Regions from separate parts of the Streptomyces sp. NPDC046860 genome, predicted to be linked through region 2. Evidence: riboswitches for the same ligand, from Rfam matches in the RefSeq annotation. Region 2 holds a riboswitch; the other holds the start of a gene.
What was found. Region 2 has a riboswitch for glycine ahead of gcvP (aminomethyl-transferring glycine dehydrogenase). Riboswitches for the same ligand answer to the same signal wherever they lie in the genome.
Positions count from the first base shown of each region.

Region 1: another riboswitch for glycine. It lies ahead of gcvT (glycine cleavage system aminomethyltransferase GcvT); the one in region 2 lies ahead of gcvP (aminomethyl-transferring glycine dehydrogenase).

Region 1 covers NZ_JBEYXQ010000001.1:551,529-555,363, forward strand. The annotation lists gene gcvH (glycine cleavage system protein GcvH) at 1-282, opposite strand, end outside; gene gcvT (glycine cleavage system aminomethyltransferase GcvT) at 404-1,522, opposite strand; glycine riboswitch at 1,681-1,769, opposite strand; gene ABZ898_RS02430 (AAA family ATPase) at 1,950-2,615, shown strand; gene ABZ898_RS02435 (enhanced serine sensitivity protein SseB) at 2,680-3,471, shown strand; gene ABZ898_RS02440 (enhanced serine sensitivity protein SseB C-terminal domain-containing protein) at 3,622-3,835, shown strand, end outside.
Region 2 covers NZ_JBEYXQ010000002.1:454,818-458,652, reverse strand. The annotation lists gene ABZ898_RS05650 (DNA polymerase IV) at 1-793, shown strand, start outside; gene ABZ898_RS05645 (PRC-barrel domain-containing protein) at 801-1,175, opposite strand; glycine riboswitch at 1,295-1,389, shown strand; gene gcvP (aminomethyl-transferring glycine dehydrogenase) at 1,563-3,835, shown strand, end outside.

The DNA.
Region 1 (3,835 bases), on a different contig from region 2:
CTCGGAGTTCACCAGCGAGGGGTCGTCCACGACGTCCTGGTTGACCTCGGTGATCTCACCGGAGACGGGGGAGTACAGCTCGGAGACCGACTTGGTGGACTCCAGCTCGCCGCAGGACTCGCCCGCGGTGACCTCGGCGCCGACCTCGGGGAGCTGCACGAAGACCACATCGCCGAGCGCGTTGGCCGCGTGCTCGGTGATGCCGACCGTCGACGCGCCGCCCTCGGCGGCCGACAGCCACTCGTGCTCCTTGCTGTAGCTCAACTGCTGCGGGTTGCTCATGACCAGAATTCTCCTGTACGCGAGGACGTGCTCGTCGGGGGAAAAGGGCTCGAACCGCTGAAGAGCGGGTGAAATGTGCGCAGGGTCACGCCGCGGGGCGGCCGCACCCGGCGCCGGTGTCCTACTTGGCGCGCTTGTAGAAGGGCAGCGCCACGACCTCGTACGGCTCGTGGCTGCCCCGGATGTCCACGCCCACACCCGCGGTCCCGGGCGCCGCGTGCGCGGCGTCGACGTAGGCGATGGCCAGCGGCTTGCCGAGGGTGGGGGAGGGGGCGCCGGAGGTGACCTCGCCGATCACCACGCCGTCCGCGACGACGGCGTACCCGGCGCGCGGCACCCGGCGGCCCTCGGCGACCAGGCCGACCAGGACGCGCGGCGGCTCGGCCTCGGCGCGCTCGGCGGCCTGCGCGAGCGCCTCGCGGCCGACGAAGTCGCCCTCCTTGCCGAACTTGACCACGCGGCCCAGACCGGCGTCGAAGGGCGTCAGCCCGGTCGTCAGCTCGTGCCCGTACAGCGGCATGCCCGCCTCCAGGCGCAGGGTGTCCCGGCAGGACAGGCCGCACGGGACCAGGCCGACGGCGGCGCCGGCCTCCATCAGCGCCTCCCACAGCTGCGGCGCGTGCTCGGGCTTCACGAACAGCTCGAAGCCGTCCTCGCCGGTGTAGCCGGTACGGGCGATCAGCGCGGGCACGCCCGCGACGGTGCCGGGCAGCCCGGCGTAGTACTTCAGGCCGTCGAGGTCGGCGTCGGTGACGGACTTGAGGATGCCGGGGGACTCCGGGCCCTGGACGGCGAGCAGCGCGTAGGCGTCGCGGTCGTCGCGGACCTCGGCGTCGAAGCCGGCCGCGCGCTCGGTCAGCGCGTCCAGCACGACCTGGGCGTTGGAGGCGTTGGCCACCACCATGTACTCGTGCTCGGCGAGGCGGTAGACGATCAGGTCGTCCAGGATGCCGCCGTCGGCCCGGCAGATCATGGTGTAGCGGGCGCGGCCCACACCGACCGAGGCGAGGTCGCCGACGAGGGCGTGGTTGAGCAGCGCGGCGGCCTGGGGGCCGGTCACCGTGATCTCGCCCATGTGCGAGAGGTCGAACAGTCCGGCCCGGGTGCGCACCGCCACGTGCTCGTCACGCTCGGAGCCGTAGCGCAGGGGCATGTCCCAGCCGGCGAAGTCGGTCATCGTCGCGCCGTGCGAGCGGTGCACGGCGTCGAGCGCGGTGTGACGGAGTTCGGTGCTACTCATCGGTCGTCTCCCAGGACAACGGGGATGGGGCGAGGAACGTTCCTCCCCATCTGTCATCGGAACCTGAGAGGTTCGCCATGACCCTCCCCGAGGGGGGTCGTCACGGCTTGCACCTTGGGTGGGGCCACTGCCGTCAGCGGCCCGCTTTTCAGATGTGCCTCGCCCACGCGGTAACGGTGCCTGAGAGATTCAAGGGAGGGACTTGCTCCTTCGGCGCCCCGGCTGGGGACTCTCCCGCGCGGATTCAAACGGCCGGTATGCAGTTGGCGGGCACATCATCGCACGGCCGGGCCCGGCCCTGAAGGGCCCACCGGCTGTGACATGCCCGTAGCCGTCCGGGGACCCAACCGGCGACCTCGCGCATTACCTTCTCTTTACATTGGTTGGGCACCAGATGACTGAAGCCCACAGGGGGAGGACGATCACGGTGAACAGACCCACGGTGTACGCCACGACCACCGGCATCCCGGTGCCGCAGCAGCCCGCGGCGCCCGTCCGCGAGCGCCGGGCCGGGCCGGTGCCGGCCGTCCGCGACCTGCGCGACCGCCCCGGCGGCGGCCCGCGCACCCTGCGCTTCGGCCCCCGCGACCTCGCCGTCGTCACCGGTCTGCCCGGCAGCGGCAAGTCCACCCTCATGCGCCGTACGGTCCCCGGCCACCGCGTCGACTCCCAGGACGCCCGCGACCGCTGGGCCGCCCGCCTCCCCGCCGCCCTCCCCTACGCGCTCTACCGCCCCCTGGTCCGCCTCGCCCACTACGCCGGGCTGCGCAGGGCCCTGCGCAGCGGCGAGGGCGTCGTCGTGCACGACTGCGGCACCCAGCCCTGGGTGCGCGCCTGGCTCGCCCGCGAGGCCCGCCGCCGGGGCGGCGCCCTGCACCTGATCCTGCTCGACGTGCCCGCCGCCACCGCCCGGCAGGGCCAGCGCGAACGCGGCCGGGGCGTCTCCCGGTACGCCTTCCGGCGCCACCGCTCGGTCACCGCCCGCCTGCTGGACGCCCTGGAGCACGGCGAGCGCCCCGCCGGCTGCGACGCGGTGGTCCTCATGGACCGCGCCTCGGCGAACGGCCTGAGCCGGATCGAGTTCGCCGAGTGAACCGCGGCACCCGTACCGGTTAGCCTTCTGCACCACAGCACGACTCCCAGCAGGCGGTAGGCACATGGACTTCCCGGCGGACCTTCCCGCGGACTTCCCGGCACAGGCACACCCCCACCCGCACGGCGGATGGCCCGGCAACGAACTGGAGGAGGTCCTCTCCGCCTCCCTCGGCATACCCGCGGCCGGCGCCCGCGTCGTCGAGGTGCTGGCGCGCAGCTTCGTGTGGATACCCCTGCCCAACGGCGGCGGCCCGCACAGCGGCCCCCTCGACCTGCCCACCGTCGACATCGACGGCCAGGTGTACGTCCCGGTCTTCTCCTCCGAGGAGCAGTTCCGCCAGTCGCCCGGCGGGCACCTCCCGCACACCGTCGCCCCCGCCGTGGAGTTCGCGCGCGGCCTGCCGCCGCAGGCGGGCGTCGTCATCAACCCCGGCGGGGTGGCCGGACTCCCGCTGCCCCCGGAGGCGGTGGCCGAACTGAGCCGCTCCGGGCGCACTCCGCTGGACGGTCCGGCCACGGGCGGCCGGGTCCGGCTCTTCGAGCCCGACTGGCAGGAGGACCCGGTGGACTTCCTCACCGCCGCCTCCGCCGAGTTCGCCGCGACCGGCGTGGTCGTCAGCGCCCGCCGCTGCCTCGCCGTCATCGAGACCGCCGAGCCGGTCCTGTTCGTCGGCGTCGAACTCTCCCAGTGGGAGGGGGACGCCCAGGCCCTCCCCCTGGACGCCCTCGGCAAGGCCCTCGGCCGCGCCCCGGCCCCCTGGCCCGTCAACCTGGTCCTCCTGGACGCCGCCCAGGACCCGGTGTCCGACTGGCTGCGGGCGAACGTCCGCCCCTTCTACCAATGGGGCAACTGACCAGCGCAGTCCCGGCCTCGCGGGGGCGCGGGGAACGGACGCGACAAGCCACGACGCACCCGCACCCGCGAACCGGCTCAACCCCTCGCCCGGGCAGGCGCTTAAGCTGTCATCACACGCGGGGAACAGAACGAAGGGGCGGTAGGACAGGTGAGCGCGAGCCCAAGCGGCAGCGTCGAGCACATGCTGCGCCAGGTCACTCCCGGACGCTATGACGCCTACGAGGCACTGCTCCGCGCCCTCGCCACCCCTTCGTCGGGCCAGATCTGGATGCTGCTGTGGCACGGCCAGGCCGGTTCGCCCGACGCGCAGTACGCGAACATGCGGGTCGACGACTTCGGTTACGCCCCCTGCGTGACCTCCG
Region 2 (3,835 bases):
CGACCATCTGCGGCGCGCCGGGATCACCACCGTCCTGGAACTGTCGGAGGCCGGCGAGGACGAACTGGTCCGGCTGCTCGGCAAGGCGCACGGCCATTCGCTGTACGCGATGGCGCTCGCCCGTGACGACCGGCCCGTGGTGGCCGAGCGGGAGGCCAAGTCCGTCTCGGTCGAGGACACCTACGCGGTGGACATCCACGACCGGCTGCGCATCGGCCTGGAGGTCCGCCGGCTCGCCGACCGGTGTGTACGGCGGCTGCGCGGGGCCGGACTCTCCGGGCGGACCATCGTGCTGAAGGTGCGGCGGTACGACTTCTCCACCCGGACCCGCTCCGAGACGCTGCGGGGCCCGACGGACGACCCCGCGGTGATCCGAGAGGCGGCCGCGCGGCTGCTGGACTCCGTGGACACCACCGGCGGGGTGCGGCTGCTCGGCGTCGGCGTCTCCGGGCTGGCCGACTACACCCAGGAGGACCTGTTCGCCCAGGCGGCGGGCGAGCCGGCCGAGGAGACCCCCGAGGAGAGCGCCCCCGACTTCGGTCCGCTCAAGCCCGAGCCCGCCGGGCCGGAGTGGCGGGCGGGCCAGGACGTGCGGCACCCCGAGTACGGCCATGGCTGGGTGCAGGGCAGCGGGCTGGGGCGGGTCACCGTGCGCTTCGAGACCCCGCTCTCCGGGCCGGGCCGGGTACGGACGCTGCGGGCCGACGACCCCGGCCTGACACCGGCCGACCCGCTGCCGCTGGTGGCGCGGGAGAGCGGGCCGGAGGAGGAGACCGGGGAGGGCGGCGGATGAGGGAGGCTCAGGACTCCTCGGCGCCCGCGACCTTGCCGAAGTCGCGGTCCGGGGTGGTCCGGGCGGAGGGGCCCACGTCGAGCCCGTAGTGGTGGTAGAGCTGGAGCTCCTGCTCGGGGGAGAGGTGACGGCCCACGCCGAAGTCGGGGGCGTCCTTGATGAGGGCGCGTTCGAAGGGGACGCGCAGCGTGCCCTCGACCAGCTCGCTGGGCTCCAGCGGGACGAACGCGTCGCGGGAGAAGAGGCCGGTGCGCACGGCCGCCCACTCCGGGACGCCGGTCGCGTCGTCGAGGTACACCTCGTCTATGGTGCCGATCTTGGTGCCGTCGCGGTCGAACGCCTTGCGGCCGATCAGGCTGCGCGGATCGATGTCGGTCTGCACGATCCCTCTCCCTCCACATGGTCGCAACTCATCCGTAGGCACTACGAAAGAGCAGAATCAGCCCGGCGGCCACTCGAACGCCGCGCTGATGACCCCGCTGGTACGCTGAACACGGCTGCTGACCCCGTGCGGGAGAGTCCTCCGAGCAATGCGGAGGCGCCGAAGGAGCAACTCCTCCCCGGAATCTCTCAGGCACCCGTACCGCACGGACGAGGTCACTCTGGAAAGCAGGGCGGGCGCCCACGGCTCCCGCTCTCACCGACGGTGAAAGCCGGGTTCCGCAGGTTCCCGGCGAAGCTCTCAGGTAAGAGATGACAGAGGGGGAGGCCGGTGGGCACCCGCGCCGTGGTGCCCTCGCAGGTCGCAGCGACCAGGAGGCCTCCGCACATGACCGCCCCTCGCACTCCGCTCACCGAGCTCGAAGCGGGTATCCCCTTCGAGCAGCGCCACATCGGGCCCGACCACGAGGCGCGCGCCAAGATGCTCGCGCAGGTCGGCTACGGCTCCCTCGACGAGCTGACCGCCGCCGCGGTGCCGGATGTGATCAAGAACGCCGACGCGCTCGACCTGCCCGGTGCCCGCACCGAGGCCGAGGTGATCGCCGAGCTGCGCGGTCTCGCCGACCACAACCAGGTCCTCGGCTCCATGATCGGCCTCGGCTACCACGGCACCTTCACCCCGCCGGTCATCCTGCGCAACGTCATGGAGAACCCCGCCTGGTACACGGCGTACACGCCGTACCAGCCGGAGATCTCCCAGGGCCGCCTGGAGGCCCTGCTGAACTTCCAGACGATGGTCGCCGACCTCACCGGGCTGCCCACCTCCGGCGCCTCCCTGCTGGACGAGGGCACCGCCGCCGCCGAGGCGATGGCGCTGTCCCGGCGCATGGGCAAGAACAAGAAGGGGCTCTTCCTGGTCGACGCGGACACCCTGCCGCAGACCATCGCCGTCATCCAGACCCGCGCCGAGCCGGCCGGTGTCGAGGTCGTCGTCGCCGACCTGAGCGACGGCATCCCGGCGGACATCGCCGCCCGCGACATCACCGGCGTCCTGCTCCAGTACCCCGGCGCCTCCGGTGCCGTACGCGACCTGAAGCCGGTCGTCGAGCAGGCGCACGGGCTGGGCGCCCTCGTCACCGTCGCCGCCGACCTGCTCGCGCTCACCCTGCTCACCTCGCCCGGCGAGCTGGGCGCGGACATCGCCATCGGCACCACCCAGCGCTTCGGCGTCCCCATGGGCTTCGGCGGGCCGCACGCCGGCTACATGGCCGTGCACGAGAAGTTCGCCCGCAGCCTGCCCGGCCGCCTGGTCGGCGTGTCCGTCGACGCCGACGGCCACCGCGCCTACCGCCTGGCGCTCCAGACCCGCGAGCAGCACATCCGCCGCGAGAAGGCCACCAGCAACATCTGCACCGCGCAGGTGCTGCTCGCCGTCATGGCCGGCATGTACGCCGTCTACCACGGCCCCGACGGCCTGCGGACCATCGCCCGCCGCACCCACCGCTACGCCACGATCCTCGCCGAGGGCCTGCGCGCCGGCGGGGTCGAGCTCGTGCACGGCGCCTACTTCGACACCCTCACCGCGCGCGTGCCCGGCAAGGCCGCCGAGGTCGTCGCCGCCGCCCGCGAGGGCGGGGTCAACCTGCGCCACGTCGACGCCGACCACGTCTCCCTGGCCTGCGACGAGACCACCAACCGGGCGCAGGTCGAGGCCGTCTTCGCCGCCTTCGGCGTCGAGGGCGACATCGAGGCGCTCGACGGGTCGGCCGAGGACACCCTGCCCGAGGTGCTGCTGCGCACCGACGACTACCTCACCCACCCGGTCTTCCACGAGCACCGCTCCGAGACGGCCATGCTGCGCTACCTGCGCAAGCTGTCCGACCGCGACTACGCGCTCGACCGGGGCATGATCCCGCTCGGCTCCTGCACCATGAAGCTGAACGCGACCACCGAGATGGAGCCGGTCACCTGGCCCGAGTTCGGCGCGCTGCACCCCTTCGCCCCCGCCGAGCAGGCCGAGGGCTACCTCACCCTCATCCGCGAGCTGGAGGACCGGCTCGCCGAGGTCACCGGGTACGACAAGGTCTCCCTCCAGCCCAACGCCGGTTCCCAGGGCGAGCTGGCCGGACTGCTCGCCGTACGCGCCTACCACCGGGCCAACGGCGACGCGCAGCGCACGATCTGCCTCATCCCGTCCTCCGCGCACGGCACCAACGCGGCGAGCGCGGTGATGGCCGGGATGAAGGTCGTCGTCGTGAAGACCGCCGGGGACGGCGAGATCGACGTCGAGGACCTGCGCGCGAAGATCGAGCAGCACCGCGACGAGCTGTCCGTGCTGATGATCACCTACCCGTCGACGCACGGCGTCTTCGAGGAGCATGTCGCCGACATCTGCGCCCAGGTGCACGACGCGGGCGGCCAGGTGTACGTGGACGGTGCCAACCTCAACGCCCTGGTCGGCCTCGCCAAGCCGGGCCACTTCGGCGGCGACGTCTCCCACCTGAACCTGCACAAGACGTTCTGCATCCCGCACGGCGGCGGCGGCCCCGGCGTCGGCCCGGTCGCGGTCCGCGCCCACCTCGCGCCGTACCTGCCCGACCACCCGATGCAGCCCGCGGCCGGTCCGGAGACGGGCGTCGGCCCCATCTCGGCCGCCCCCTG